2 regions of the Mesorhizobium sp. M2A.F.Ca.ET.043.02.1.1 genome follow, and region 1 is predicted to be linked to the other one. Evidence: predicted binding sites of a transcription regulator. Region 1 holds the regulator's gene; the other holds the start of a gene.
What was found. The regulator LexA, encoded in region 1, represses DNA repair genes until DNA is damaged. The targets are predictions, from matches to a motif close to TGTTCNNNNTGTGTTCNG.
Positions count from the first base shown of each region.

Region 2: the regulator LexA is predicted to act here: its motif matches at 3,428-3,445, upstream of dinB (DNA polymerase IV).

Region 1 is NZ_CP034445.1:6,653,750-6,668,884, reverse strand. It holds gene fabZ (3-hydroxyacyl-ACP dehydratase FabZ) at 1-237, shown strand, start outside; gene lpxA (acyl-ACP--UDP-N-acetylglucosamine O-acyltransferase) at 253-1,092, shown strand; gene lpxI (UDP-2,3-diacylglucosamine diphosphatase LpxI) at 1,079-1,987, shown strand; gene lpxB (lipid-A-disaccharide synthase) at 1,987-3,168, shown strand; gene gltA (citrate synthase) at 3,241-4,569, opposite strand; gene gltX (glutamate--tRNA ligase) at 4,750-6,174, opposite strand; gene EJ068_RS32230 (ComEC/Rec2 family competence protein) at 6,276-8,744, shown strand; gene lexA (transcriptional repressor LexA) at 8,738-9,472, opposite strand; partial or broken gene kynU (kynureninase) at 9,927-11,175, shown strand; gene EJ068_RS32215 (alpha/beta hydrolase) at 11,235-12,065, shown strand; gene glp (gephyrin-like molybdotransferase Glp) at 12,134-13,339, opposite strand; gene moaC (cyclic pyranopterin monophosphate synthase MoaC) at 13,339-13,818, opposite strand; gene trpC (indole-3-glycerol phosphate synthase TrpC) at 13,821-14,633, opposite strand; gene trpD (anthranilate phosphoribosyltransferase) at 14,638-15,135, opposite strand, start outside.
Region 2 is NZ_CP034445.1:5,838,983-5,854,117, reverse strand. It holds gene EJ068_RS27975 (NAD(P)H-dependent oxidoreductase) at 1-687, shown strand, start outside; gene EJ068_RS32835 (hypothetical protein) at 700-852, shown strand; gene EJ068_RS27970 (epoxide hydrolase family protein) at 1,352-2,491, shown strand; gene EJ068_RS27965 (GNAT family N-acetyltransferase) at 2,652-3,212, shown strand; gene dinB (DNA polymerase IV) at 3,512-4,774, shown strand; gene EJ068_RS27955 (patatin-like phospholipase family protein) at 5,019-6,272, shown strand; partial or broken gene EJ068_RS27950 (SDR family oxidoreductase) at 6,588-7,287, shown strand; gene EJ068_RS27945 (hypothetical protein) at 7,312-7,551, opposite strand; gene EJ068_RS27940 (SRPBCC family protein) at 7,691-8,134, opposite strand; gene EJ068_RS27935 (family 16 glycosylhydrolase) at 8,595-10,022, shown strand; gene EJ068_RS27930 (type I secretion system permease/ATPase) at 10,062-11,774, shown strand; gene EJ068_RS27925 (HlyD family type I secretion periplasmic adaptor subunit) at 11,778-13,097, shown strand; gene EJ068_RS27920 (hypothetical protein) at 13,190-13,402, opposite strand; gene EJ068_RS27915 (DUF1127 domain-containing protein) at 13,861-14,109, shown strand; gene EJ068_RS27910 (OsmC family protein) at 14,354-14,932, shown strand; gene EJ068_RS27905 (NAD(P)/FAD-dependent oxidoreductase) at 14,993-15,135, shown strand, end outside.

The DNA.
Region 1 (15,135 bases):
CAGACCGCCGGCGCGATCTGCATTCGCAGCCTCAACACGGAAAAGCCCTCGCTGGTTTATTTCATGACCATCGACAACGCGAAATTCCGCAAACCCGTGGTTCCGGGCGATCAGCTCAGGATCCACGTCAAGAAGATCAAGAAACGCGGCAACCTGCTGAAATTCGCCTGCGAGGCGATGGTTGACGGCGCGAAAGCCGCCGAAGCCGAGGTTTCGGCCATGATGGTTACCGGCTGACGGTTCGAAATGCTCATGAAAGTCGAGACATCTATCCATCCTTCCTCGGTCGTCGAAGAAGGAGCCCGGCTCGGCAAAGGTGTCCGCATCGGACCCTTTTGCCATATCAGCGCCGATTCAATCATCGGCGACCGCGTCGAGCTGGTCAGCCATGTGTCGGTGATGGGCGCAACAACCATCGGAGCCGGAACAAAGGTCTATCCGATGGCGACGCTCGGCGCGCCGCCGCAGAACACCAAGCACAAGGGCGGACGCACCACCTTGGTCGTCGGTGAGAACTGCACCATCCGTGAAGGCGTCACGATGCATGTCGGCACCGATTCCAGCCGCGGCGAGACGAGTGTCGGCGACAACGGCAATTTCCTTGCCTATGCCCACATCGCTCATGATTGCGTCGTCGGCAAGAACGCGACCTTCGCCAATGGCGCGACGCTTGGTGGCCATTGCGAGATAGGCGACAATGTCTATATCGGTGGGCTGACCGCCGTTCACCAGTTCGTGCGCATTGGCGACAACGCCTTCATCGGCGGCTGCTCGGCGGTTGTCGGCGATATCATCCCCTATGCGATCGCCGCCGGCAATCGCGCCAAGCTGCGCGGCCTGAACATCATCGGGCTCAAGCGCTCCGGCCTGCCGCGCTCGGAAATCTACCTGCTGCGCAAGGTTTATCGGTCGATTTTCGACCGTTCCCGCAGCGTCGCGGAGAATATCGATCTCGCCAGGGCGGAATTCGGCTCCTCGTCTCCTGCCGCCACGAAGATGATCGACTTCATCGCCAGCGGCGGCAAGCGGCACTATGCGGTCCCGCCGCTGAAGGGTGGCGGCGACGATGACAGCGGCGATGACGAGGCCTGAGCGCGCCGCATCAGGGTTCCAACTCGCGCCGGGCTCGAAGGTCGGCATCATTGCCGGCGGTGGGAGCCTGCCCGTCGAAGTGGCGGAGGGCCTGGTCAAGCACGGTTTTGTGCCCTTCATCATCATCGCCGCCGGTGAGGTCGACCGCGAGGCCGACTTTGCGGCCTACGATCAGGAAAAACTTGCGCTGGAGGACATCGGCCTGCTGTTTCCGTTGCTGAGGCGGCAGGGCATCACCCACCTCGTCCTTGCCGGCGAGATCAAACGCAGGCCGCGGTTGAGCAAGATAAGGCCGACACTTGGTCTGCTGGCGATAATTCCCTCTGTGGTCAGAGCTTTGCGACGCGGCGATGATGGCCTGTTGAAGATATTGACCCGAGCCCTCGAAACGCGAGGCGTCAAGGTCGTCGGCGCGCACGAGGTCGTTCCGGAACTGACGGCGAGCGAAGGCACATTGACGGCGGCCGGACCAAACCAGTCCGACTGGCGCGACATCGAGGCCGCTCGCAAGGCGGCCAAGGCCATCGGCGCACTCGATATCGGCCAGGCGGCGATTGCGATCGGAGGTCGCGCCGTGGCGCTGGAAGGCATTGAGGGCACAGCCGGTCTGCTCGACAGAATGCAGGATTTGCGCGGTCATGGCAGGCTGGCCGGCAAGGCGCGCGGCGTGCTGGTCAAATGCGCCAAGCCGGGTCAGGAATTGCGGGCCGACTTGCCCACCATTGGCCCGCAGACGGTCGAGGCCGCTCATGCGGCAGGCCTTGCCGGCATAGCCGTCGAGGCCGGCCGTTCGCTTATCCTTGAAGGCCCGACCACGCTTGCCCGGGCGAACGCCTTTGGCCTTTTCATCGTCGGTTTGCCCGCGACGGAGCTGGCCAGACAGGGAGCCGGCTGATGGCCGCGGACAAGCCGCTCAAGCTCGCGATCGTCGCTGGTGAGGAATCCGGCGATCTGCTCGGCGCCGATATCGTGCGGGCGCTCGAGCGTACGACCGGCCGCAAGCTTCAGCTTGTCGGCATCGGCGGCCGGCACCTGCAGCAACTGGGGCTGACGCCGTTGTTTGACGGCGGCGAGATCGCGCTGATGGGTTTCAGCGCGGTGCTGCGCGACCTGCCGCGGCTGATGCGCCGCATCAGCCAGACTGCTGCGATAATCGCGGCCGAGCGGCCCGATTGCCTCGTCACAATCGACAGCCCGGACTTCTCGTTGCGCGTGGCGAAGAAGGTCCGCGCAACGGCGCCGGCCATCCCGATCGTCCACTATGTCTGCCCGAGCGTATGGGCCTGGCGGCCGGGCAGGGCGGTGGCGATGAAGCCCTATGTCGACCATATCCTGTGCATCCTGCCGTTCGAGGTGAAGGCGCTTGCCCGTCTCGGCGGACCACCGGGCACTTATGTCGGGCACCGACTGACGCGGGATCCGGGCGTGCTTAGCGCCGCCAGGGCGCAGAGCCAACCGCGCGACCTCTCCGACGACCGTGTCAAGACGGTGCTGGTGCTGCCCGGCTCGCGGCGCGGCGAGGTTCGCCGGCTGATGGAACCGTTCGGCAAGGCGATGTCTGTGCTGCGCCAACGCGGCCATCGCCTGCGCCTGCTGTTGCCGACGGTGCCGCATGTCACCGAGCTGGTGAAGGCTTCGGTCGCCAGTTGGGATGACAAGCCGGAAATCATCACCGAGCCAGAGCGCAAATGGCAGGCCTTCGGCAAGGCCGATGCGGCATTGATCGCGTCTGGAACGGTGTCGCTCGAGTTGGCGCTTGCCGGCGTTCCGATGGTTTCCTGCTATAAGCTGGACCCGATTGCGCGCCAGCTGCTGCAGCATATGGTGACGACTTGGTCGGCCCTGCTGCCCAACCTGATTTCCGACCGCACGCTTGTTCCGGAATTCTACGACCAGTATGTCCGGCCGGAGAACCTTGCCCGGCAACTTGAGGCCCTGTTTGCCGACACCGGCATGCGCGCTTGGCAAAAGGCGGGCTTTGCCGAAATTGCCCGGCGCATGGTGACCGAACGGCCCTCCGGCGAGATCGCCGCGGAAGTGGTGATGGGGTGTATCAAGAGAGCGAATAGGGAGTAGCGAATAGCGAGTGGGGCTGTCGGTTTGCCTTCTTTCCCCTATTCGCTACTCGCTATCTCGCTATTCGCTCAATTACCTTTTCGCAATCGGCACGTAGTCGCGCTCGGTGGCGCCGGTGTAGAGCTGGCGCGGGCGGCCGATCTTCTGGTGCGGGTCTTCGATCATTTCCTTCCACTGCGCGATCCAGCCGACGGTGCGCGCGACCGCGAACAGAACGGTGAACATGGTTGTGGGGAAGCCGAGCGCCTTCAGCGTGATGCCAGAATAGAAGTCGACGTTCGGGTAGAGCTTCTTTTCGATGAAGTAAGCGTCAGTTAGCGCGATCTTCTCCAGTTCCATCGCGATGTCGAGCAACGGATCGTCCTTGATGCCGAGCTCGCCCAACACCTCATGCGCGGTCTTCTGCATGATCTTGGCGCGCGGATCGTAGTTCTTGTAGACGCGATGGCCGAAGCCCATCAGTCGGAACGGGTCGTTCTTGTCCTTGGCGCGGGCAATGAACTCCGGGATGTGATCGACATGGCCGATCTCGCCCAGCATGTTCAGCGCCGCTTCGTTGGCGCCGCCATGCGCCGGGCCCCACAGGCAGGCGATGCCGGCGGCGATGCAAGCGAACGGATTGGCGCCGGAAGAGCCGGCGAGGCGAACCGTCGAGGTCGAGGCGTTCTGCTCGTGGTCGGCGTGCAGGATGAAGATGCGCTCCATGGCGCGCGCCAGCACCGGATTGATCTTGTACTCCTCGCACGGCACGGCAAAGCACATGTGCAGGAAATTGGCGGCGAAGCCGAGATCGTTCTTCGGATAAATGAAGGGCTGGCCGATATGGTATTTGTAGGCCATCGCCGCGATGGTCGGCATCTTGGCGATCAGGCGCATCGAGGCGACCATGCGCTGATACGGGTCCGAGATGTCGGTCGAGTCGTGGTAGAAGGCCGACAGCGCGCCGACCACGCCGCACATGACGGCCATCGGGTGCGCGTCGCGGCGGAAGCCGGTGAAGAAGCGCGACATCTGCTCGTGCACCATGGTGTGGCGCGTCACGCGATAGTCGAAATCCTCCTTCTGCGCCTTGGTCGGGAGTTCCCCGTAGAGCAGGAGGTAGCAGACTTCGAGGAAGTCGCCATGTTCGGCAAGCTGGTCGATCGGATAGCCGCGATGCAAAAGGATGCCGGCGTCGCCGTCGATGAAGGTGATTGCCGACTCGCAGCTTGCAGTGGAGGTGAAGCCGGGGTCGTAGGTGAAGGCGCCGGTGGTGCTGTAGAGCGCGCCGATGTCGATGACGTCAGGCCCGGTCGACCCGCTTCGCACCTTGAATTCATGGGTCTTGCCGGCGAGTTCGAGCCTGGCGGTCGACTCGTGCGCCTTGCTGCCCGGTTCCAGTTTTGTCGCAGCTTCGCTCATTCTCAAACTCCCTTGTATCCTCATGCCGGCAAGGCAATTCCTGCAAACGACACGTCGAAGTCACCGGAATGCGCGAACTCGCCACCGCATTTTAGGAGGTGCGTGCCAGATTGGGCCAAGGCCTAATGTTGCACTGCGAAACACACCTTTCAATGCCAATCTTCTTGGGCCAGTTCGCTCCTAATCGATTTGATCTCCAATGCGCGCCAGGCTTTCCTGGCGGCCCAGCACGGCCAGTACGTCGAACACGCCAGGCGATGTGCTGCGGCCGGTCAGCGCGGCTCTCAGTGGTTGGGCCACCGCGCCAAGCTTGTACCCGCCAGCCTGCGCGAACTCGCGGATCGAAGCCTCCGCCGAGGCGGCGCTCCACTCGCCCTGGACAGAAGACAACGCGCCATGCGCGCCGCGCAGAATCGCGCGCGCATCCGCGCTGAGCAAGCCCGCCGCCTTCTCGTCCAGCGACAGCGGACGCTCGGCAAACAGGAAAGCCGCGCCGTCGGCCAGCTCCACCAGGGTTTTTGCCCGCTCCTTGAGGCCGGGCATGGCGGCAAGCAGCTGCGCCTTTCGCTTGTCATCGAGCTTTGCGGCGAGCGCCGGACCGCCTTCGAGATAGGGCAGAGTGGCGACGAAGATATCGAACAGCGCCCGATCGTCCATCTTGCGCATATGCACGCCGTTCAGCGCCTCGAGCTTGGCGAAGTCGAAGCGGGCAGCGCCCTTGTTGACGTCGCCGATGTCGAACCAGGCGATCATGTCCTTGATCGACATCACCTCGTCGTCGCCATGGCTCCAGCCGAGCCGCGCCAAATAGTTGAGCAAGGCTTCCGGCAGATAGCCCATGGCGCGATAGGCCTCGACACCCAGCGCGCCGTGCCGCTTCGACAGCTTGGCGCCGTCGGCGCCGTGGATCAGCGGGATGTGCGACATCGACGGCACCGCCCAGTCCATGGCGTTGTAGATCACCGTCTGGCGCGCGGCGTTGGTCAGGTGATCGTCGCCGCGGATGATGTGGGTGACGCCCATGTCGTGGTCGTCGACGACGACGGCATGCATGTAGGTCGGGTTGCCGTCCGAGCGCAGGATGATGAAGTCGTCGAGATCCTTGTTGGGAAAGCGCACCTCTCCCTGCACGCGGTCATGGACGACCGTCTCGCCCTCGGTCGGCGCCTTGATGCGGATCGCGCCCTTGACGCCTGCCGGTGCCTCGGACGGATCGCGGTCGCGCCACTGGCCGTTGTAACGCGGCGGCAGGCCCTTGGCTCTCGCTGCGTCGCGCATCGCTTCCAGCTCCGCCGGCGTCTCATAGCTGTAATAGGCCTTGCCCAGGCGCACGAGTTCCTCGGCCACCTCGCGATGGCGCGGAGCCCGCTCGAACTGGGAGACGGCGTCGCCATCCCAGGAAAGGCCAAGCCAGGTCAATCCGTCGAGAATGGCGGCCGTGGCGGCTTCGGTGGAGCGCTCGCGATCAGTGTCCTCGATACGCAGCAGCATCGTGCCGCCGGTGTGCCTGGCATAGAGCCAGTTGAACAGCGCCGTGCGCGCCCCGCCAATATGCAGGTAGCCGGTGGGCGAGGGGGCAAAACGGGTGACGACCTTGTCGGACATGAAACTCTCGAAGAAGCACTGAAACGGCATATTTCGCGCGGGCTTTCGCGCTTTGCGCGTTCATGTACCATAGGCGGTCTGGGGCGCAAGGGGCAGACCCGATGGCTGGACGTGGCCGGGGCACGGAGGAGGGCGGGGAAACGACAGCTGGCGTCAGCGAGCGCCTGATGTTTGCCCATGCCGAGCCCGCTGAAGAAGCGCCGCTTTCGCTTCCAGAACTCCATCCGCCCACCGAGTTACCGCCGCCCGGTGACGGTGCGCTGCAGCCAGCGTCGCCAACAGGTACCGTAGGCCGAATCCGCAAACAACTCGGCCGCGTTTCGGTTCCTGCGCTGCGGCGAAGCGTTGCGATCGCTGCCACTACCGAGCTCGACCGCGGCATCGGCTTCCTGCTGGTGCCGGTGTTCCTGGCCGCCGGCGTGATCTATTACTTCTCGCTGAGCACCGAGCCTGATCTCTACAGGCCGCTTGCGGCGGTGGCTCTGATGGCTGTCTGCGCGACGGTGTCGCGCTCCTGGCAGAAAGCGCACCTTGTCTTCATGGCATCGCTTTTCTGCGCGTTCGGCTTTCTTGCGGCCAAGGTGGAGACCTGGCGGATGGCGACGCCGATGCTGGGGTCCGAAATCCAGACCCGGCTGACCGGTCGCCTGGTCACCGTCGAAGCGATGGCCAATGGCCGTGTGCGGCTGACCATCGATCTCATGTCCACCGAGCACCCGACGCTGCGCTACGCGCCGGACCGCGTTCGGCTGTCGGCGCGCAGGATCCCGCCCGGCATGACCGTCGGATCGATGCTGACCGGCTATGCCAAGCTGCTACCCCCGACCGGCCCGGTCCGGCCGGACAGCTACGATTTTTCCTTCGACAGCTACTTTAGCGGCATCGGCGGCAGCGGCTTTTTCCTGGGCGACCCAAAACTGTTGGCTCCGTCTTCGACGGCGACAACGGGGGCACCCTTCGGAGCGCGCATTGCGTCGGCCGTGGAAAACGCGCGCGAAGGGATCGCCGACCACATCCGGAGCAGCATTGGCGGTTCCGAAGGCGAGATCGCGGCGGCGCTGATCGTCGGCGTGCGCGCGGGCATTCCGGAAGCGATCAACGAGTCGATGCGACGGACCGGCATCTATCACATCATCTCGATCTCCGGCCTGCACATGGCGCTGGTCGCCGGCACGATCATGTTCCTGCTGCGCGGCGCCTTCGCGCTGTTTCCCGATTTCTCCTCCCGCCGCCCGGTGAAGAAATACGCCGCAGCGATCGCGCTGGCCTTGATCGCCGCTTACCTCGTCATCTCCGGCATCGTGGTGGCGGCCGAGCGAAGCTTCATCATGCTTGCGGTTATGCTTGTAGCGGTGCTCTTCGACCGCGCGGCTTTGACGATGCGCAACCTGGCAATCTCGGCGATTGCCGTCATCCTTGTCTCGCCACATGAAGTGGTCGGCCCGAGCTTCCAGATGTCCTTCGCCGCCACCGCGGCCCTGGTCGGCGCCTATGCCGGCTTTGCCGATTATCGCGCGGGCAAAACGACCGCGCCGCCGGTGAAGCGTTCGTTCCTGAGGTTCCTGTCGCGAAAACTGGCGGTTGGCGTGGGCGGCGCCGCTGTGACCTCGCTCATCGCCGGCAGCGCGACATTGCTGTTTGCGATCTGGCATTTTCAGCGCGTGTCGCCGCTCAGCCTGCTGGCCAATCTGGCGGTCATGCCGATCGTCTCGCTGATTGTCATGCCGTTCGCCGTGTTGAGCGCGCTCGCCATGCCGTTCGGCTTCGACGGTCCCTTCCTCTATGTGATGGGCAAGGGCCTGACAGCGATGATCTCCATTTCGGCATGGATTTCCGAGCGCTCGCCAGTCGATGCCGTGGGATTGATCTCGATCCAGTCGGTGCTGCTGGCGACAATCGCGCTCGTCATCGCGACCATGGCCACCACCTGGCTAAGGCTTGCCGCTGTGCCCTTCGCGCTCGCCGCGCTGCTGGCCATCCCGCATGTGCGCACGCCGGATGTGCTGATCTCGGAGGACGCGCATCTCGTGGCGATGCCGATCGGTGGCGGCGAGCTTGCCGTCAACCGCGAACGCTCCAACGAGTTCACCACCGACAATTGGAAGCGGGCGCTGAAGGCCGAGGACATCGTACCGCCGGAGACATTTGCCAAGGATGCTCTCGATATCGCCGACCCGGTCGACCTGCCGCCAGGCTCGCCCTTCTATTGCACCGGCGACCTCTGCATTGGCCGGCATCCGTCCAGCGCGATCGTGGCGCTCGCCGAAAACCGCGACAGCGCACGGCCCGCCTGCGGCTTTGCCGACCTCATCGTCATCAACGATGCGACGGCCTACAATCCCTGCTGGGATCAGCGCGTGCTTGTCGTCACCAAGCGCCAACTGGCGCGTGACGGCAGCGCCGCCGTCTTCTTCGATCCACAATCGGCAACCGCGCGAGCAACCATCCAATATGCGGTCGAAAAGCCATATCGGCCCTGGCACGAGCAGCGCAAATACACGCGCGAGGCGAGGGGACTGCCGCCTTATGAAAAGCCTGAGAGGGCCAAGCCCTCGAAGCCGGATCAGTAGCGGCGGATCAGCCCGACGAGCTTGCCCTGCACCTTGACCCGATCCGGCCCGAAGATGCGGGTCTCGTAGGCCGGGTTGGCGGCCTCCAGCGCGATCGAGGCGCCCTTGCGGCGGAAGCGCTTGAGCGTCGCTTCCTCATCATCGACGAGCGCCACCACGATCTCGCCCGGGCTCGCCGTGTTGGCGTTTCGGATGATGACGGTGTCGCCGTCGAAGATGCCGGCCTCGATCATCGAGTCGCCCTTGACCTCCAGCGCATAATGCTCGCCGCCCATGATCATGTCCGGCGGGACCGAGATCGAATGCGTCTGGTGCTGAATGGCGTCGATCGGCACACCGGCGGCGATGCGGCCCATCACCGGAATGGACACGGCTGAAGCGGCGTCGTCATCATTGCTGGGTGTCGGCGTACGTGAGGGCGCTGCCGGCTTGACCTCTCGACTTAGATTGCCCTGGCCGCCCTGGATGACGCTTGGCGAAAATTTCTTCGCGGCGTTCAGGCCGGGAGCGATCGAGTCGGGCAGGCGCAAGACTTCCAACGCGCGCGCCCGGTTCGGTAGCCGGCGAATGAAGCCGCGTTCTTCCAGCGCCGTGATCAGCCGATGGATGCCGGACTTCGAGGCGAGGTCGAGCGCTTCCTTCATCTCGTCGAAGGATGGAGGGATCCCGCTCTCCTTCAGGCGTTCATGGATGAACATCAGGAGTTCATGTTGTTTGCGCGTCAGCATTGGCGGCCCCCACGGGTTCCGAAACCAGAATCAGAAAAACAAACCCAGAACAAACACTATCTGTTCCAGTTGTGTTCCGCAACCGTTTAAAGTTTAATGAATTTCTTAAGGCGGGCGAAAGAATGTTGCATCCGACGGTGCCTGGCCGCCACCGGTTGGGCTGTGTCATTGATTCCGCTCGATTTTGCAATTCTCCTTATGCTGAAATTGAGAGGCGACATCGTCGCGGAGGTGCTGAAGGGATCCAGTCAGCTGACCCAACCATGTACCGTAACGTGAACGAAACGAACTCAAAATGCCAACCTTGGCGACGATTCCGATCCTCAGCCTTTGCCGTCTATGGACCAGCTAACATAGGACAGAAGGTTCTTGCCGGGTTGCGGACGGTGATGGGACAACCGCCTTGGTCGCCGGAGGGATGTAGCGGCCTGGGTCGAAATGGAGGCGGTAGCACATGAGGGGAATTCCCGATCTTGCCGAGGTCGTGGCGATGGACGCCGCGGACCCGCTGCGCCCCTTGCGCGATCGCTTTGTTCTGCCGGAAGGGGTGATATACCTTGATGGCAATTCACTGGGCGCCGCTTCGATCAATGTCTTCAACGAGATCGAGACGGCCGCGAAGCAGGAATGGGCGCAGGATCTCATCCGTGCCTGGAACACCGCCGGCTGGTTCGACATGCCTGTCAAGCTGGGCGACCGGCTCGGGCGTCTGATCGGCGCCGCGCCTGGCCAGACGGTCGTATGCGACACCACCTCGATCAACATCTACAAGGTCCTGCATGCGGCGCTCGCGATGCGACCCGACCGCTCGGTGATCGTTGCCGAAGGCGACAGCTTTCCGACCGACCTCTACATGGCGGAGGGGTGTCCTCGAAACGCGGCCCGGCGCGGTGCTGCGGCTCGAGGGCGTCGATGCGCCGACGATCGAGGAACTGATCGACGACCGTGTCGCGGTCATCCTGGTCAACCACGTCAATTACAAGTCCGGCCGGTTGCGCGATATGGCGGCCCTGACCCGCAAGGCCCATGACGCCGGCGCGCTGATCGTCTGGGACCTCTGCCACACGGCCGGCGCCCTGCCGGTGGATCTCGACGGCTCGAATGCCGATTTCGCGATCGGCTGCACCTACAAATATCTCAATGGCGGACCGGGCGCGCCTGCCTTCATCTATGCCGCCACCCGCCATCATCCCGACATCAGCCAGCCGCTCAGCGGCTGGTGGGGCCATGCCCGACCGTTCGCGTTCGAGCAGGGTTATGCCGCCGGCACGGGCATCCGGCGATTCCTGTGCGGAACGCAGCCGATGCTGTCGATGCGGGCGCTGAAAGGTTCGCTGGATCTCTGGGACGAAGTCGACATGACGGCCGTGCGCGAGAAGAGCGTCGCGCTGACGGATCTGTTCATCCGCCTTGTCGAAGCTCGATGCGGCGCGTTCGGTCTTGAGCTAGAAAGCCCGCGCAACGGCGCCGAGCGCGGCAGCCAGGTGTCGTTCGCCCATCCACATGGCTACCAGGTGATGCGCGCCTTGATCGAGCGCGGCGTGATCGGCGATTTCCGCGCGCCGTCGACCGTTCGCTTCGGCTTCACGCCACTCTATGTCGGCTACCGGGATGTCTGGGCCGCCGTCGAGGTGCTGGAAGACATCCTGCGCACGAGCGCCTGGCAGGAAGCGCGCTATGCGATCAAGGAGGCCGTCACCTGACTTCGAATGGCATGCCGAACAAAGACAACTCGAAATCGATCCGATCGCTGGAGGGGCCGGTGCTGGGACACCGCATTGTCGACTGGGATGACGCCTACGCCAACGGCGCGAACATCGCTGGCGGCGACCGCTGGCCGGCGGCCTGGGACGGCCCAGCTCAGGCATTTCGCGAAAAGCTGTTGGCGCAGGGCAGGGCGCGGCTCGACATCGTCTATGGCGAGGCGCCGCGCAGCCGGTTCGATCTCTTCCTCCCGCCTGCCGCGCCGAAGGGGCTCGTCGTGTTCATCCATGGCGGCTACTGGATGGAATCGGACAAGACATCCTGGTCGCATCTGGCCGCCGGCGCTGTCGGCCGCGGCTTTGCCGTCGTCATGCCTTCCTATACGCTGTGCCCGCGAACCAGGATCGGCGGCATCGTCAATGAAGTCGCGGCCGCGATCGGCAAAGCGGCGGCCATGGTCGAGGGACCGCTGATGCTGACCGGACATTCGGCCGGCGGACATCTCGCCAGCCGGATGGCGACGACGACTTCGCCGCTGGGCGCCATGGTGGCGCAACGCATACGCAAGGTCGTTTCGATTTCAGGCCTGCACGACCTTCGGTCGTTGATGTTCACGGCTTTGAACGAGACGCTGAACATCGACGAACGGGAAGCGTTTAGCGAAAGCCCAGCGCTGCTGCGGCCCGTGCAAGGAACCCGCATCACCTGTTGGGTCGGCGGCGGCGAGCGCTCGGAATTCCTGCGCCAGAGCGTATTGCTCGCCAACATCTGGACGGGGCTTGGCGCCGCTACCCAGTCAGTTGTCGAGCCGGACCGGCATCATTTCAACGTCGTCGATGGTCTCGCCGATCCCGACCATCCCCTGACCCGAACGCTGGTGGACGAATAACGATCGACGTTCTCAACGTACGAACGATCGACTTCGTCGACGTCCGGACCACCGGCGTTGTCGATCTATCAGCGCAGCATAAGCACGCTGCATTCGGCGCCAACCTCCGCAGCCAGCGCGAAGGGCTCGCGCACGATCAGGCCGTTGGCGTCGGCGAGCATCCTGAGCATCGAGGAGTCCTGGATGCCGAAAGGCGTCGCGACCAGGGTACCGGCATCCTCGCGAACCACGGCGCGCACGTAGTCCTGCCTGAGATCGTTGGCCGGCATCGCGGCGCCCAGCCGGGCCGTTCGCACGTCCTGCCTGAAATTGCGGCCGCCGAGCCGGGCAAGCAGCGGCTTCAGGAAGAGCTGCGAGCAGACGATGCTTGCCACCGGATTGCCTGGCAGGCCGATGCAGCGGACATTGCCAAGCCGGCCGAACATCAACGGTTTGCCGGGACGCATGGCGATCTTCCAGAAGTCGAGCCGCATGCCTTCGCCGGTCAGCACGTCATGGATCAGGTCGTGATCGCCGACCGAGGCGCCGCCGAGCGTGACGATGACATCCGGGCCCGCCTGGACCGCTCTCCTGACCAGCGCGGCGATCGCCTCCTTGCGGTCGGCCGCGATGCCAAGATCGAGTGCGCGTGCGCCAACCGACTGGGCGGCGGCGGCAACGCCATAGGCATTCGACGAAATGATCTGATCGGGGCCGAGCGTGCTGCCCGGCGGCAGCAATTCATCGCCGGTGGCGATGATCGCGACCAGCGGCTGGCGCACGACATTCAAGGCAGGGTGGTTGGCAGAAGCCGCCAGCGAAAGGGCCGCCGCGTCGAGCACGCGACCATTTCCGAGCAGCACGTCGCCCTCGCCGAAGTCGAGCCCGCGGCGCCGGACATTGCGTGCTTGCGCGGTCGGCTCCGTCACCTCGATCCTGCCATTGCCGAGGTCGCGGACGTTTTCCTGGATGACGATGGTGTCGGCGCCTTCAGGCAGCGGCGCGCCGGTGAAGATGCGCACGGCCTGGCCTTTGCCGACGGTTCCGGAGAAACCGCGCCCGGCAGGCGCCATGCCTATCACTTCCAATTGCGCTGGCGCTGAAGCGACGTCGGCGGAACGCGCGGCATAACCATCCATCGCGGAGGCGTTGAAGGGCGGCTGCGTGCGCAGCGCCACAACCGGTTCCGCCAGGACCCGCCCGGCCGCGTCCGCCAGCGGCACGCTCTCGCCCGGCAAAGGTGCTGCGCCGTCGAGCAAGCGCGCGAGCGCTTCGGCGACCGGTACCAGCGCCATCAGGCATCCGCCTTGTAGTCACCGGATTTGCCGCCGGTCTTCTCGACCAGCCGGACACCGGAAATCACCATGCCGCGATCCACCGCCTTGGCCATGTCGTAGATGGTGAGGCAGGCGACCGAGGCGGCGGTTAGCGCTTCCATCTCCACGCCGGTCTTGCCGGTGACGCGGGCGAGCGCTGTCACCTTGAGGCCGGGCAGCGAATGGTCCGGCTCGATCTCGACGGCCACTTTGGTCAGAAGCAGCGGATGGCAAAGCGGGATCAATTCATGCGTCTTCTTCGCGGCCATGATGCCGGCGATACGGGCGGTGCCCAGCACATCGCCCTTCTTGGCGTCGCCGGCCAGAATCATCTCCAGCGTTTCGGGCCGCATCGAGACAAAACCCTCGGCGATTGCCGTGCGGGTCGTCTCGGCCTTTTCGCCGACATCGACCATGTTGGCTTCGCCCTTGGCGCCGAGATGGGTGAGGGCGGGCATTCTCAAACGGCCTCGGCCGCTGCCTTGCCTGTCAGCAGAAGCTTGGTCGCGGCAGCTACGTCCGCCTGCCGCATCAGGCTCTCGCCGACGAGGAAAGTACCGATCTTGCTCTTCTCCAACCGGCGGCAATCCTGATGCGTGAAGATGCCGCTCTCGCTGACCAGCAGCCGATCCGCCGCCACCATGGCGGCCAGGCGCTCCGAAACGTCGAGGCTGGTCTGGAAGGTTCTGAGATCACGGTTGTTGATGCCGATCAGCCGCGAAGACAAAGTGAGCGCGCGCTGCATTTCATTCTCATCATGCACCTCGATCAGTGCGTCCATGCCGAGCTCGAAGGCGGTCGCTTCAAGCTCGCTGGCCAGCGCGTCGTCGACGCTCGCCATGATGATGAGGATCGCATCGGCGCCCCAGGCGCGTGCTTCGTAGACCTGATAGGGATCGAACAGAAAATCCTTGCGCAGGGCCGGCAGGCGCACCGCTGCGCGCGCGGCCGTCAGGAATTCCGGAGCGCCCTGGAAAGACGGTGCGTCGGTCAGCACCGAAAGGCACGCGGCGCCACCTTGCTGATAGGCCTGCGCCAATGACGGGGGGTCGAAATCGGCGCGGATCAACCCCTTGGAAGGGCTGGCCTTCTTGATTTCGGCGATCAGCCCGAAGCTCCCCGCTCTTCGCTTCGCCTCGAGCGCCGCCAAAAAACCGCGCGTCGCACCGGCATCCTTTGCGCGCGCCTTGATCTCGGCCAGCGGTATCTTCGCCTTCGCTGCCGCGATCTCTTCGCGCTTATAGGCTTCGATCTTGCGCAGGATGTCCGACAAGGCCTTATCCGTTCGAAATCTCGACGAGCTTGTCCAGCACCGCAAGGGCGCGACCGCTGTCGATCGCTTGCGCTGCCGCCGCGATGCCGTCGGCAAGCGTCGTCGCCTTGCCGGCCACAACCAGACCGGCGCCGGCGTTCATCAGCACCGTGTCGCGATAGGCGCCCACGGCGCCACCCAACATATCGCGCAGTTGCCTGGCGTTGTAGGCCGCGTCGCCGCCGCGTAGCTCTTCCTTGGTGTGCCGCTTCAGCCCGACGGCTTCCGGCGTCAGGGTGAAGGTGCGGATCTCACCGCCGGCAAGCTCCGCAACCTGCGTCTCGCCCGTGGTCGTGATCTCGTCATAGCCATCGCCATGGACGACCCAGGCGTGCTCGGCGCCTAGCGCCTTCAGCGTCTCGGCCACCGGCATGATCCATTCCGGCAGGAAAACGCCGACCATCTGGCGGCTGACGCCGGCGGGGTTCGACAGCGGTCCGAGCAGATTGAAGATGGTGCGCGT
Region 2 (15,135 bases), 810 kb from region 1:
CAATCCGAACTTTACGGCATGAAGTGGAAAGCAGTGTTCGACGCCGACGACTTTCCCGTCCGCACCAATCCCGACCGGCTGTCGTTCATCATGGAATCCGGCCATGCCTATGCGACCGGCAACCAGACGCCGGATGTTGTCGCCGAACAGGCCAAACTCCTTGCCGCGGACGCGGTCATCCTGCAGTTCCCGCTGTGGTGGTACAGCGTGCCCGCGATCCTGAAGGGCTGGATCGAACGCGTCTATGCCTTTGGTTTCGCTTATGGCTACCAGAACGGCACCAACGAGTTTCGCTTCGGGAACGGCATCCTGAAGGGCAAGCGCGCGCTGGTAAATGTTCAGGCCGGTGGACCTGTGGTGGACTATGGCCCGCGCGGGATCAACGCGCCGATTGAGCAGCTGCTCTTTCCGCTGACCCACGGCGCGCTCTTCTATCCGGGCATGGATGTGCTGCCCACGCACGCTGTCTACAGCGCCGGCCATGTCTCCACCGCCGAAGAGGTCGAGGCGATCAAGGCGGGCTGGCGCGCGCGACTCGCCGGGCTGTTCACGGACGCGCCAATCCCGTTCCGTGCGCAGAACGGAGGCGATTTCCCCGATCGCCACACCATGGCGGATGACGTCGCGCCGGGCCAGACCGGCATCGTCGCGCATGTCGAAAGGGTGGTCGAGACGGTTGACGCGTGAGGCACGACGATCATGAAGCCTTCGCTGATCGCGCTGGCCGCGGGAGCATTTGCCATTGGCGCGACTGAGTTCGTGATCATCGGCCTGGTTCCCGGGATCGGGCGCGATCTCGGGATAACGCTCCCGGCGGCTGGTCTGTCGTTTCCGGCTATGCCCTCGCCGTGACGGCCGGTGCCCCCACGGTCACGGCGTTAGTCGGGCATCTGCCGCGCCGGCCGCTAGCGGTTGGATTGATGCTGCTGTTCGCACCCGGCAATCTCTTGAGCGGCTTCGCGTCCGGCTATGGCGCGATGCTGGCGGGACGCATCATCGTCCCGCTGGGCCTTCCCAATCGGGAAAGCCCTCGCACTGGTATCTCAGTATTGTGGTTTCGACCGTGTAGGCCAGAACAGGAAGGCGGCGGTGAGAGCTGCGGTGATAGCGAAATGGCACGTACTGGCTTCCGACGACCAGCGGCTCGTCCACAGGCTGCGGTCAAAGGCTATGCGTCGCCAGCGCCACGCACCGCGCTTCGGAAACGGAGATCAGAAGGTTCGATTTCAACCTCGGCGACGTACCGAGCAGTATGCCGAGTAGTCTTCGGCTCTCAGAACATCGATCGACAATATCGGATTCGTGGACACCCTCTTCCTGGAACCGCATCCCAGCTTAAGCGGAGAACATCATGATTTCACCCTACACAATAAACGTCCCTGACGAACGGCTCGCCACGATCAGAGCCAAGGTCGAGGCTTATGACTGGAGCCAGCTGCCGGATGCGGGAGGCTGGTCGGCGGGGGTCGGGGTTGATGACCTCAAGCGACTCGCCGCTTATTGGCGGGACAGCTATGACTGGCGTGCGGTCGAACGGCGCCTCAACGCGCTGCCCAACTTCACGGCCGACGTGGAAGGCGAGCACCTCCACTTCGTTCATGTGAAAGGCGACGGCTCCAAGCCGCCCGTCCTGCTTCTCCACGGCTGGCCGGGCTCGTATCTCGAGTTCGAGCGGCTGTTGGAGCCGCTCGCAGCGGACGGGCACGATGTTGTCGTCCCCTCGCTTCCTGGCTTCGCGTTCTCCAACCCGATCACGCGCCCGATCGGCCCGCGGCGGGCTGCTGCGCTCGTGCATGGGCTGATGATTCAACTGTTCGGCGACGCGCGGTATTTCATTCAAGGGGGCGATTGGGGCCACGGCATCGCGGCCTGGGCAGCGCATGATCGCCCGGACGCTCTGCTCGGCATCCATATTAACATGATGACCGTGCGTGCGGAGGACGCCGCTCCGACGACCGGCGAGGAGAAGTCCTTCGCCGCCAAGCGGGCCGCGATTGCCGATCAGGAGAGCGCCTACTTTCACGAGCAGGAAACCCGTCCGCAGACGCTCGGCATCGCGATGGCCGACAGCCCGGTCGGAGCGGCGGGCTGGATACTCGAAAAGTTCGGCAAGTGGGCCGATCTTCCGACAACCGCCAATGGCGACCCCGACATCTGGAGCAAGTTTTCCGAGGAGGAACTCCTCACCAACATCATGCTCTACATCGCGCCGGCATCGTTCGTGACTGCAACCTGGATCTACTACGGCAGCCGGCTTGAGAAGTCGCTAATGCTTCCGGCCGGCACCCGCATCCAGGTGCCGACCGGCGTTGCGGCCTTCCCCGATCCGGTGTTCTTGCCGCCGCCGCGCTCGTTCGCGGAGAAGACCTACAACATCGTGCATTGGACCGACATGCCGCGGGGCGGCCATTTCGCCGCGCTGGAAGAGCCGGAACTGATGCTGGCCGACCTGCGCGCCTTTATCGCGACGGTGTCGGGAGCGCGCTCCTGAAGGTGGAGATATCTCCGAACCAAATTCATCGTAACCGAGGCTTTTACGACGGGCGAACAAGCGAGGTAGGCGTCGATCACGTCGCCGGCTCCTGCTGGTGCGAAGACGGCGTGACCCCAAAACCGGATGCTGGGGCGCCCCAACGGTGATCGCAGCTGCAATGACGAACGTTTCGATAGGAGTAGAAAAATTGCGTTTCATTGATGCCGTGACGGGCGATGCCGCTGCAATAGTGTCAGTCGTGAACCGGGCATACAGGGCCAATGGCGCAGTTGAGGGATGGACCAACGAGCGTGGGTTGCTTGATGGACCGCGCATCGGCGAGGAGGGCGTTCGTGCGCTCATCGCGCGGGGACGCATTCTTCTGCTGCGCCGGTTGACGGATGGCGCGATCTCCGGCTGCATCAACATCGCGATAGACGACGATGGCGCGTGGCATACGTCGATGCTCGCCGTGGCTCCGGACGAGCAGACCGCTGGCATCGGAAAGTTGATCAAGCAGGAGGTCGAGCGACAGGCCGCGGCGGCTGGGGCGCCACGGATGCGAATGGAGGTGATCCGGCAGCGTGAGGCATTGATCGCTTGGCATCGCCGGCGTGGATACGAGCTGACGGGCGAAACTCTAGCATTCCCCTACGACGACCCTTCGGTCGGTCGTCCGCTGCGCCCCGACCTGGAACTTGTTGTTATGGAAAAGCAGTTGAACTCCACCGTTGGCTGAGTGTCAGCCACATTCATGCGCTTGCCGGCTTGTCGCAAACATCAGATCAAATCTCTATTCCCGAAGCTCGGGCGGTCGCAGAGCACCTACAATCCTTCCCGTTCGCACGATTTCCTTCACGGGCGATCGTGCAAGCTGAGCTCTATCGGCGGCTGTGGCTTCAGGTTGTGGAAACTTGCACGCTCAAGCGTGGCGGCTTGACAGCGAGCTTCTTTTGTTCTCTTTATGTTCTATTAATTCCCCTTACAAAAGACGCAGCTAATGCTGCAATGCCACACAAATGGCCACGGGAGCGCGCGATGGCCGCCACGAATAACGCCGCGGCCGCCACCATTCTGCATGCCGATCTCGACGCCTTCTACGCCTCCGTCGAGCAGCTGCTCGATCCCTCGCTGCGCGGCAAGCCGATCGCCGTCGGCGGCGGCGTGGTCCTGGCGGCTTCCTATGAGGCCAAGGTGTTTGGCGTGCGCGGCGGCATGCCCGGCCGCAAGGCGCGCGAGCTCTGCCCGCAGCTCATCTTCGTCGGCGGTCATTTTTCCGAGTACCAGCGCCTCGGCGACGCCGCGATCAAGGTGCTCGACGATTTCACGCCGGTGGTCGAGCGCATCTCGATCGACGAGGCCTTCGCCGACGTCGCCGGCTGCACGCATCTGTTCGGGCCGCCGCAGGAGATCGCGCGGAAAATCCGGGAGCGCGTGAAGGCCGAGCTCGGCCTGCCGATCTCGATCGGCGTGGCGCAGACAAAGCACCTCGCCAAGATCGCCTCGCAGGTGGCCAAGCCCGACGGGCTGGTGGTGGTCGAGCCCGGCACCGAGCTCGCCTTCCTGCATGACCTGCCCGTCACGCTGATGTGGGGTGTCGGCGCGGCGACCAAGGCGAGGCTGGGCGAGATCGGCGTGGAGACCATCGGGCAATTGCCGCGCACCCATAGCGGCGCGTTGGAGCGGCTGATCGGCCACGCCGCCGGCCAGAAGCTCGCCGCGCTCGCCTGGAACCGCGACCCGCGCAAGCTCGAGACGCATCGCCGCGCGCATTCGGCCGGCGCGCAATCGGCGCTTGGCAGGAAGCCGGCGGTGCCGCGCGTCTTCGTGCCGACGCTTCTGCATCTGGCCGACCGCGTGGCGAGCCGCCTGCGCGCCAAGGACCGGCCCGGGCGCACGGTGACGGTGCGGGTGCGCTTCGCCGATCTGCGCGCCGTCACCCGCTCGGTGACGCTGGAGCAGCCGATCCAGGCGACAGTGATGCTGGCCGAGATCGCCGAGGAGCTGGTGCGCGGCGTGCTGGCCGCCAATCCCGGCGAGCGCGACATATCGCTGCTCGCCATCTCCGTCTCGCATCTGGAGGAGCATGCCGAGCTGCAGCTCGAACTGCCGCTTGGCCTGATCGATGAGAAGAGGAAGCCCGGCAGCCGCAAGGGTCTCGCCCGCTTCGGCGCCGACCGCGCCATCGACAAGATCCGCCAGCGCTTCGGCAAGGAAGCCGTCGGCTACGGCACGGTGGCGCTGGAAGGCCCGCGCTCGGTGCCGGATGGATTCAGGGAACTGGCCGAGAAGGAGCTGTGAGGGAGAGTACCTCGCCTCCACGAAGTGGGGGAGAGGTGGCTCGGCGAAGCCGAGACGGAGAGGGGGAGCGCCCTACGAAGTCCCCCTCTCCGTCCGCTTCGCGGACACCTCTCCCCCACTTCGTGGAGGCGAGGAACCCCAAGCTTCCCAACCCCGAAATTCCGCGATTCCGCCGCTTGCCAGAATGGCCGCGCTGGGCTGGATTAGGCGCCGGAACAGCCGCGCCTGAACGAGGGGAGCATTCATGGCCAGTGTGACGGCAGCGCGCGGTACCGGGGCGGCGCCAGGCGGCGCGGCCAGCATCGACGGCAAGGCCGAGCGCTACGACCTCGGCCTCTGCCTGTCGGGCGGCGGCTACCGGGCCATGCTGTTCCACGCCGGCGCGCTCTGCCGTCTCAACGAGGCGGGACTGCTCCAGAAGCTCGACATGGTGAGCTCGGTTTCGGGCGGCTCGATTGCGGCCGGGCTCTTGGCGGTGCTCTGGCCACGCTTCGTCTTCGCGGGCGGCGTCGCCAGCAATTTCGATATCTATCTCGACAGGATCCTGGAGTTCTCGCAGGTCTTCCTCGATGCGCCGTCGATCCTCAAGGGCCTGTTCAACCCGTTTTCGAGCGCGGCGCGCGAAGTCGCCGCCTGCTACGAGCGGAACTTATTCGACGGTTCCCGGCCGATGTTGAAGAGCCTGCCGGAAAAGCCCTGGTTCGTGTTCTGCTCCAGCAATCTCGGCACCGGCTCGCTGTTTCGGCTGTCGCGGCGCTACATCGCCGACTATCGCATCGGCGTCGCCTACCAGGCCGACCTGCCGGTCGCGACCGCGGTGGCTGCCTCCTCGGCTTTCCCGCCTTTCCTGTCGCCGCTTCGGCTCGACCTCACGCCCTTCGTGTGGAAGAACGATAAGCTCGACCCTTCGGTCGGCGCGCCGGTGCCGCCTTCCCGCGCCGTGCTCACCGATGGCGGCGTCTACGACAATCACGGCATCGAGCCGGCGCTGAAGCGCTGCCGCTGGCTGCTGGTGAGCGACGCCGGCGCGCCCTGGCAGGCTTCGAAGGCGGGCTACTGGAACTGGTTCTCGCAGCTCAAACGCGTGCTCGACACCACCGACAACCAGGTGCGCTCACTGCGGCGACGGGACCTGGTGGCGCGCTTCCAGGCGGCCAAGGACGCCGACGATCGCGGCCTGCCCAAGGACGCGACCCGGCCCGACTATGCGGCGACGCGCGGCGTCTTCTGGTCGATCGCCAGCAAGCCGGACGCGAGCGAGCCGAATTTCGTGCAGACCGCCGCGACCGCGCCGGCGGATATCGGCACCTCACTGCATTTCCTGGGCAGCGAAGAGACGGTCGACCTGGTGAACTGGGGCTATTGCGCAGCCGACCAGGCGCTGCGGAGCTGGTACGAGCCGGCGGTGGCGCCGGGAAAAGGCGTGCCGTTGAAGCCGGGCGATGTGACGCCGGGGCGCTGCGCGAGGGTTTCGAAGGCGCTGATGGGTGTTTTTTAGGTTTGAGCGAGGCGCCGAAGCTGCTGATCTCCCCCCTTGTGGGGGAGATGTCCGGCAGGACAGAGGGGGGCGCGAAGGAACGCGGCGCTGGCAATGCCTGGACGCCCACCTATTGGTAGTGGAGACATGGATAACCGCTGATACGCTGCGGGACAGCGCCCCCCTCTGGTCTGCCGACCATCTCCCCCACAAGGAGGGAGATTAGGCGCTCCGCGGCTTTCGCTAATCGCCTTGGCGCAATCCAATCCGGTTCATCACCTGCCCCGCGCATGCTAACAGGATCGCTTTCAACAATTCCAACGAGTGGACAGTGACATGGCAGGCGAAAAAGTAGCTCTGGTGACGGCGGGCGGCAGCGGCATGGGGGCGGCGGCGGCGAAGCGCCTGGCGGCCGACGGGTTCAAGGTCGGCGTGCTCTCTTCCTCCGGCAAGGGCGAGGCGCTGGGCAAGGAACTCGGCGGCTTCGGCGTCACCGGCTCCAACCAGTCGAATGATGAAGCGCCTCACGGACGGCGCGCTGGAGCGCTGGGGCCGCATCGACGTGCTGGTCAACAGCGCCGGCCACGGGCCGCGCGCGCAGATCATCGAGATCAGCGACGAGGACTGGCACAAGGGCATCGACACCTATTTCCTCAACGCCGTGCGCCCGACCCGGCTGGTGACGCCGGTGATGCAGAAGCAGAAATCAGGCGTCATCATCAACATCTCGACCGCCTGGGCGTTCGAGCCGAGCCCGATGTTCCCAACCTCGGCCGTGGCGCGCGCCGGGCTTGCCGCCTTCGCCAAGATCTTCGCCGACACCTATGCGGCCGACAACATCCGCATGAACAATGTGCTGCCCGGCTGGATCGACAGCCTGCCGACGACGAACGAGCGCCGCGACAGTGTGCCGATGAAGCGCTACGGCACGTCGGAAGAGATCGCCGCGACGATCTCGTTCCTGGCTTCGGACGGGGCGGCCTACATCACCGGACAGAACATTCGCGTGGATGGGGGCATCACAAGGGCGATATGAGGGTGGCGAGGACGCCGCCTCAGATCATCCCGGCTTGCGTGAATTGATCACCCACAGAACGCATAGGAAGGCTATCGAGCCCACCAGGACGATCGAATTGCCGACCACGATATTCCAGAACCGTGTCGGATCATCCGAGAGCGCGACCCAGTGCAGCTTGCCTCGGACTTCGCCCATCTTGATGCCGCAGGCAATGTTGTAGATCGCGATGGCGGCAAGCGCGGCCATCAGGACAAAGAGGTCGTTGTTCTTGTTGCGATCCATGGCAGCGGCTTTTATCAGCGCTTGGTGAAATATTGCTTACCTTGGGGAACGCGGCGGCCGGGAACCCGGCCGCCACGTTTTTCGGTTTGACGCAATTCCAGGCGGGAGGATCACGGCAACCGCGCCGGTTTGCCCGGGACTATTGATTGATCTCCGGCTCGACGAGCTTGGCCAGGTTGCGCAGCGATTCCTGCCAGCCGAGATAGCAGGCCTCGGCGGGGATGGCGTCCGGTATGCCGGCCTGGGTGATGTTGATCTCGGTGCCCACCAACACTTTCTTCAAGGTCACCGTCACCTCGATCTGGCCCGGCAAATTGGGATCGTCGAAGCGGTCGGTGTAGCGCAGGCGCTCGCCCGGGACGAGCTCGACGAATTCGCCGCCGAAGGAATGGCTGCCGCCGGTGGTGAAGTTACGGAAGGACATCTTGTAGGCGCCGCCGACCTTGCCCTCGAACTCATGCACCGTGCAGGTGAAGCCGTTCGGCGGCAGCCACTTGGCCAGCGCGTCGGCCTCGACGAATGCGCGATAGACCTTCTCCGGCTTGGTCGCCAGGACGCGGTGCAGGTGGATGGTGCTCGGCATGTCTCGATATCCTCTCTGGTTTCGTTGATCGATGCCCCAAGGACGGGCGGCCTCCAGCCGATCCGACAGAGGCTGTCAAATTTTTCGCCCCGCGGCTACCGTGCCGCTTTGTGACGGGGATAGGACGTTGGTGCTGCGATCGGGTTTCCGGCTCGAATGTCCACCGTCGCGCTTGGCGACTCAACCCTCGTTCATCGCGGGCGCCGCGCTGGTCAATTGCGATCACGAGCAGCATTCTGCCCAATATTTTGGCATGAGTCTCGCAATATTGAGTAAAATTGGGTAATTCGAGGTGTAATTATCGCGCTTAAATTGCATTAGATACACCTTATCATAATCATTTCTAATCATTAATCGATGAATGGCAATTTTTACTGTACTGTGACGCGATTCCTTGGAACCATAGGCCGGCTTTGCAGGTTGGCCTGAAAGTCAGCCACCACCCAGGAAGGAGTGTCCGATGAGCTTCGTCGTCAACGCGATAGGCGTTCCTCTTTATTATAGCGGCGCTTCCAACCATTGGTTTTCGGCGTCCTCGCCCGGGACGTTCAACGGCAGCAGCGGCAACGACTCCATCTGGGCCTCCAGCGGCGTCAACGTCACCATGTATGGCGGCCAAGGCGACGACATCTATTACCTCTATTCGGCGAGCAACAAAGTGGTCGAGTACGCCGGCCAGGGCGTCGACACCATCAACACATGGATGAGCTACACGCTGCCCAACAATGTCGAGAACCTCGTCGTCACCAACGCCCACAACTATGCCTTCGGCAATGCGCTGGACAATATCATCACCGCCAAGGGCGGCGGCCAGACCCTGGACGGCGGCGCGGGCAACGATGTGCTGATCGATGGCGGCGGCGGCGGCGCCGACACTTTCATCATCGCCAAGGGCAATGGCAGCGACTCCATCGTCAATTTCGCCGCGAACGACACCGTGCGGCTCGATGGCTACGGCTTCACTACCTTCGCCGCCATCCACGACAGCATGATCCAGGCGGGGCCGAATGTGGTGCTGAACCTCGGATCGGGCGAGATCCTCGAATTCAAGAACACGACCATCGACAAGTTCCAGCCCAGCCAGTTCCAGCTGCCGATCGACAAGTCCGGCATGACGCTGTCCTTCAGCGACGAGTTCAACACGCTGAACCTCAACAATAGCCAGGGCGGCACTTGGGACACCAACTTCTGGTGGGGCGCGGCGAACGGCAGCACGCTGACCCGGAACAACGAGCTGCAATGGTATATCGACGCCAATTACGCGCCGACCAGCTCGGTGCATCCGTTCAGCATCGACAATGGCGTGCTCACCATCACCGCGGCGCAGGCGCCGGCCGACATCAAGCCGCTGATCAACAATTACGAATACACCTCCGGCTTGCTCACCACGCATGACTCGTTCTCGCAGACCTATGGCTATTTCGAAATGCGCGCCGACCTGCCGGAAAACGCCGGCGCCTGGCCGGCCTTCTGGCTGCTGCCGGAAGACGGTTCGTGGCCGCCGGAACTCGACGTGGTGGAGATGTATGGCCAAAAGCCGAATTCGCTGCTGATGACGGCGCATACCCTCGAGACGGGCCAGCACACGACGGTCGGATCCACGGTGAACGTCATGGATACCGCCGGCTTCCACACCTACGGCCTGTTGTGGACGCCGGACAAGCTGGTCTGGACCTATGACGGCGTGCAGGTCGCGCAAGCGGCAACCCCGTCGGACATGAACAAGCCGATGTACATGCTGGTCGATCTCGCGGTCGGCGGCCAGGCCGGCGCGCCGCCGGATCATCTCGCCACGCCGGCCCAGATGAAGATCGACTACATTCACGCCTACACGCTGGACGAACTGCAGCAGAGCCATTTGAACGTCACGGCCGAACACACAGCCTAGGCGTCCAGGGCAATGTCGCGAGAGCGCCCTCCGACCAGCTTGCGGCCCGTTTCCCTGCGCGGCGTGTTCCTGCGCGCGGTCAGCGATGTCGGCCTGTTCTCGCTGCTGATCAACCTGCTGCTGCTGGTGGTCCCGCTTTACCTGCTCCAGGTCTATGACCGGGTGCTGCCCTCCTCCAGCGTCGAAACGCTGGTCTATCTGTCGGTCATCGCAGTCGCGGCGCTCGGCTTCCTCGGCTTTCTCGACGCCGTCCGCGCCGTCTACACGCAGCGCATCGCCGCCACCGTCAATGACAGGTTGGGCGCGACGGTTTTCGCCGCTTCGCTCGGCGACCGGAGCGGGCCGTCGCCGCTCGCCGACCTCGCCGCGGTCTGCGCCTTCATCCGCTCGCGCGGTGTGGCGGTGCTGTTCGACCTGCCCTTCGCGCCGGTCTTCCTCGGCCTGCTCTACCTCATCCATCCGGTGCTGTTCTGGGTGACGCTCGGCGGCACCGCGCTGCTGGTCGTGCTGGTCGTGGCCAACCAGCTTGCCATCGGCAGGAACGATGCGCTCTCCGCGGAGCGCTCGGCTCTGGCCAGCCGGGCCGAGCAGGCCTTTGCCCGCAACGCCGAGACGCTGCGCGCCATGGGGATGGTGGAAAACGCCGCGCGCGCATGGGGACGGCATGTGGCGGAGGCGCTCGTGCTGCATGACCGCTCGGCCAGCGCCAATGCGATCTTCAGCGGCACTTCCAGGGCGCTGCGCATGATTCTGCAGCTGGCGATCCTCGGCGCCGGCGCCTGGCTGGTGCTGAAGGGCGAGATGACGGCCGGCATGATCTTCGCCTCCTCGCTGGTGTCGTCGCGCGCGCTGCAGCCGCTCGACCAGCTGATCGGTTCGTGGCGACAGATCGGCGAGGCCAGGCGCGCCTGGACGCGGCTGCAGGTCGCGCTTGCGGCGCAGCCGGCACAAGCAAGCAAACTAACCTTGCCCGATCCGGCCGGCGCGATTGCCGCGCAGGATCTTTTCTTCATCGGGCCGAATGCGACGTTCGGCGCCGAGCCGATCCTGAAGCGGCTGAGCTTCGCGATTCAGCCCGGCGAAGCAGTGGCGATCGTCGGCCCGAGCGGCGCCGGCAAATCGACGCTGGCGCGGCTGCTTGTCGGGGCGACTCAGCCGAGCGGCGGCTCGGTCCGGATCGACGGCGCCGAGCTCAGGACCTGGGACGAGAGCCAGCTTGGCCGGCATATCGGCTATCTGGCGCAGGAGGTGGAGCTTTTCCCCGGCTCGGTCAGCGAGAATATTGCCCGCTTCGAGGCAGGCGCGGACGACGCGGCGATCATCGAGGCGGCAAGACGCGCCGAGGCGCATGAGCTGATCCTTTCGCTGCGCGACGGCTACCAGACGATGGTCGCCGGGACGCTGTCGGGCGGCGAGCGGCAGCGGATCGGGCTGGCGCGCGCCTTCTACGGCAATCCGCGCATCCTGGTGCTGGACGAGCCGAGCACGCATCTCGATGGCGCCGGCGAAACGGCGCTCGAAGCGGTGCTGGCGGCCGCGCGCGCGGCGGGCGTCACCACGATCGTCATCACGCATCGCCCTTCGATCGCAGCGGCCTGCGACCGCGTGATGGTCCTGCGCGGCGGCGTCATCGAGGCGTTCGGACCGAGCGCCGAGGTGCTGCGGCAACCAGGCGCGCAGCGGAGCACGGTGGTGACGGGATCGTTCGCTCCGGTCATCCGCGCCTCGCAGACCATCCGCCGCGGGTCGTAGGCGATGTCCGCGCCAAGCCTCAGCTTCCACGACCGCCCGCGCACCGATTTCCGGCGCACAGCCTTTGCCGGTTACGCGGCGATCGCCCTGCTGGTCGGCGGCTTCGGCACCTGGGCGGCTCAGGCGCCTTTGGCCGGCGCGGTGATCACGCAAGGCACGATCGCGGCCACGGGCGGCAACATCCTGATCCAGCATCGCGAGGGCGGCATCATCAGGCAATTGCTTGTGCATGAAGGCGACCGCGTGCGCGAAGGCCAGGAGCTCATCCTGCTCGACCGGACCGCCCCGGAGGCCGATCTCAACCGGCTAACGAGGCAGTGGATCGCGCTCAAGGCGAATGCCGCGCGGCTGGAGGCCGAGCGCGACGGGCTGGACCGGCTGGCGCCGATCAGCGAGCCCGCGCCGGCGCCGTTCCAGCCGGAGTTCCAGAACCTGATCCGCGAACAGCAGAAGGAGTTCGACGCAAGGCTTGCGCGCTTCCGCTCGGAGCAGTCGATCCTGGCGCAGCGGGTCGCCATGCATCGCGAGTCGGTCAAGGGCCTGAACGCGCAGAAGGCGGCCATCGAGCAGCAGACCGAGGTGGTGAAGAAGGAACTCGGTATCAAGACCGACCTTCTCAGCAAGGGCCTCACCAACCGCACCGAATATTCGCAGCTGCTGCGCTCGGAGGCCGACCTTGTCGGCCAGGCCGGCGCGCTGGCGGCGTACCTTGCCTCCGCCAACACGCAGATCGCGGAGGCCGAAGCGCAGACCGAGCGCGCCACCACGCAGCGCGTCGAGGAGGCGCTGACCAAGCTCGACGACGTGCGCACCAACCTCGCCGACATCGAGGAGCAGATGCGCGCCGCGCAAGCCGTGCTGAAGCGCACGACGATCACCGCGCCGGCGGCGGGCATCGTCGTGTCCTCCACCTATAATTCGCAAGGCAGCGTGGTCGCGCCCGGCGAGAAGATCATGGAGATCCTGCCCACGTCATCCGGCCTGGTGGTGGACGCAAAGCTCAGGCCTAGGGACATCGACCAGGTGCATGTCGGCCAGAAGGCGAAGCTCAGGCTGTCGGCGCTCAACACGCGGCTCACGCCAGAGGTGCCGGCCACGGTGAGCGAGATCTCAGCCGACCGGCTGATCGACGAAACCACCCACGAGCCCTATTTCCGCGCCAGGCTGAAGATCGCCGATGCCCTGCCGCCCGGCGTGAAGCGAGAACAGCTTTATCCCGGCGCACCGGTCGACACCTTCATCAGCACCGGCGACCGGACCTTCTTCGAATATCTGGTGCGGCCGATGATGGATTCGTTCGCAAGGGCATTTGCGGAAAGGTAGGGGCGGGTTACCGGCGGCCGTTGCGGTGAGCGGCAGGCCTATGGCCAGGCGCCGGGTAGTTGCCCTCGGGACATCGGCGTTGGGCAGACGGCTTACTCCAGAAACATCAAGGCCGTGGCCAGGAATCCCATCCCGAAGCAAGACGCCATCGAATAGGCGATCATCCCGGCAGCCACATAGTCGCCCGCGCCCGACGACAGATGGCTGCCGAGTGTGCCGAAAGCCAGGAGCCAGCACGCCACGGCCAACCCGATGATCGCCCCGATGGCGAGGTTCTTGATAACAAAGAGCACCAGTGGAGGCATGAGCGCGGCTCCCAAAGAGCATTTCGCGGCGGCCCACGGCTTGCGGCCTCGTGAGCCGGCTGCTGTCACTCAACGCCGGGACAGGCATCTGGTTGCTCCTCCCATCTGTTTTCGCTGCTGAACCGGTTCTAGGGGCGGCTTGCCTGCCGGCATGGGTTTCGGCGATACGCGAGGGTGCGAACCGCCAGCCTCTTGCCGATGTCCGCCCGTGTCTTCGTTTGCGGGCCCGCAAAGCCACGCCTCAATCCGGGCGCGGGCCGCAGGCCCCGCGAAGACGAAGCGATCGCGCCAGGCTTCGAGGCGGACGTGCTCCGTGCCAAGGACGATATTTCAAACTGAGAAATCGCCAGATTCCACGGCAGTTTCGACGCCCGCTCCAACGCTGGCTCCCCCGGTCGTCAGCGACAGTCCTGCCATCGCCGACGCGAAATGGTCGCGCCGCAAAAATGGAGACGACGATGACGAGTTTGGAGCATACCGCTTATGAAACCGGCCGGTCGGGCATCGGCCCGATCGGCTTTGCCGGCCGGGCGCTGCGGCTTTTCTATCATGCGATGAGGATGCGCAGCGACCGCGCCGCCTTGCATGCCATGCCTGACTATCTGCTCAAGGACATGGGCATCACGCGTTCGGGAATCGACTACTACACCTCGACGCGCCGCGCTGCCTCCGGCACCGGCGGGGTGGACATCCGCACCATCGGCTAGCCGCCGATAGCGATCGCGGCCACGCCGTCGACAAGCCCCGGGCGCTTCCCCACGCCCGGGGTTTTGCGTTCGGGCGCATCGGCTCAAGCGGTGAGCCACCTCGTTTCAAACGATACGTCCATGCCAATTTCCACGGTGGGCGTATGAAAAATTCCACGGTCGCATCCACTCTCGTTCAAACGCTCCAACGGCAAACAGAGGCCGTCACGGCAACCAAGCCGCAAAACAACCTTTGGAGATGATGATGCAACCCAACACCAAACCTGCACGGCTTCCTCTCAATGGCGTCGACACGCCGAACCTGATGGCGACGATCAATTTCGTCGCCGGGCAGCCGGAGCTCGCCAAGTTCCAGTTCCGCGCACACAATGAGTGGATCGAGGGCACGCACAGCAAGACCGTCATGCATGGCTTCTTCGGCGCCGGCAACGAGCAGAAGCACGAGAAGCCGCATTATGCCGACGCCGACCATCCGGCGATTCTGTGCGGCGCCGACAATGCGCCGACCCCGGTCGAGTGGCTTCTTCACGGGCTGGCTGGCTGCCTGATGGCCGGCGTCGCCAACATCGCCGCCGCGCGCGGCATCAAGCTCACCAAGGTGAAGTGCTCGGTGGACGGCGACATCGACCTGCGCGGCATCCTCGGCATCTCCGATGAGGTCCGCAACGGCTTCCAGAACATCCATGTGTCGTTCGAGATCGAAGGCGACGCGCCGGCCGAAAAGCTCCAGCAGCTGGTCGAGCAGTCGCGTGCCCGTTCGGCCGTCTTCGACGTGCTGACCAAGGGCGTGCCGGTCACCGTCGGCATCAAGACCATCCAGTAAGCCGACAGGCGGTCCGGAACCGGTCCGGGCCGCTTCCCTCTCCTCGGACGGAACTGAACCATGAGACGCGCTGTCGTCATCATCGGCGCGGGCCAGGCTGGCCTTGCGCTCAGCCATTGCCTCAGCCAGGCCGGCATCGACCATGCCGTGCTGGAGCGCGGGCGCATCGGCGAGCGCTGGCGCTCGCAGAGCTGGCGCTCGCT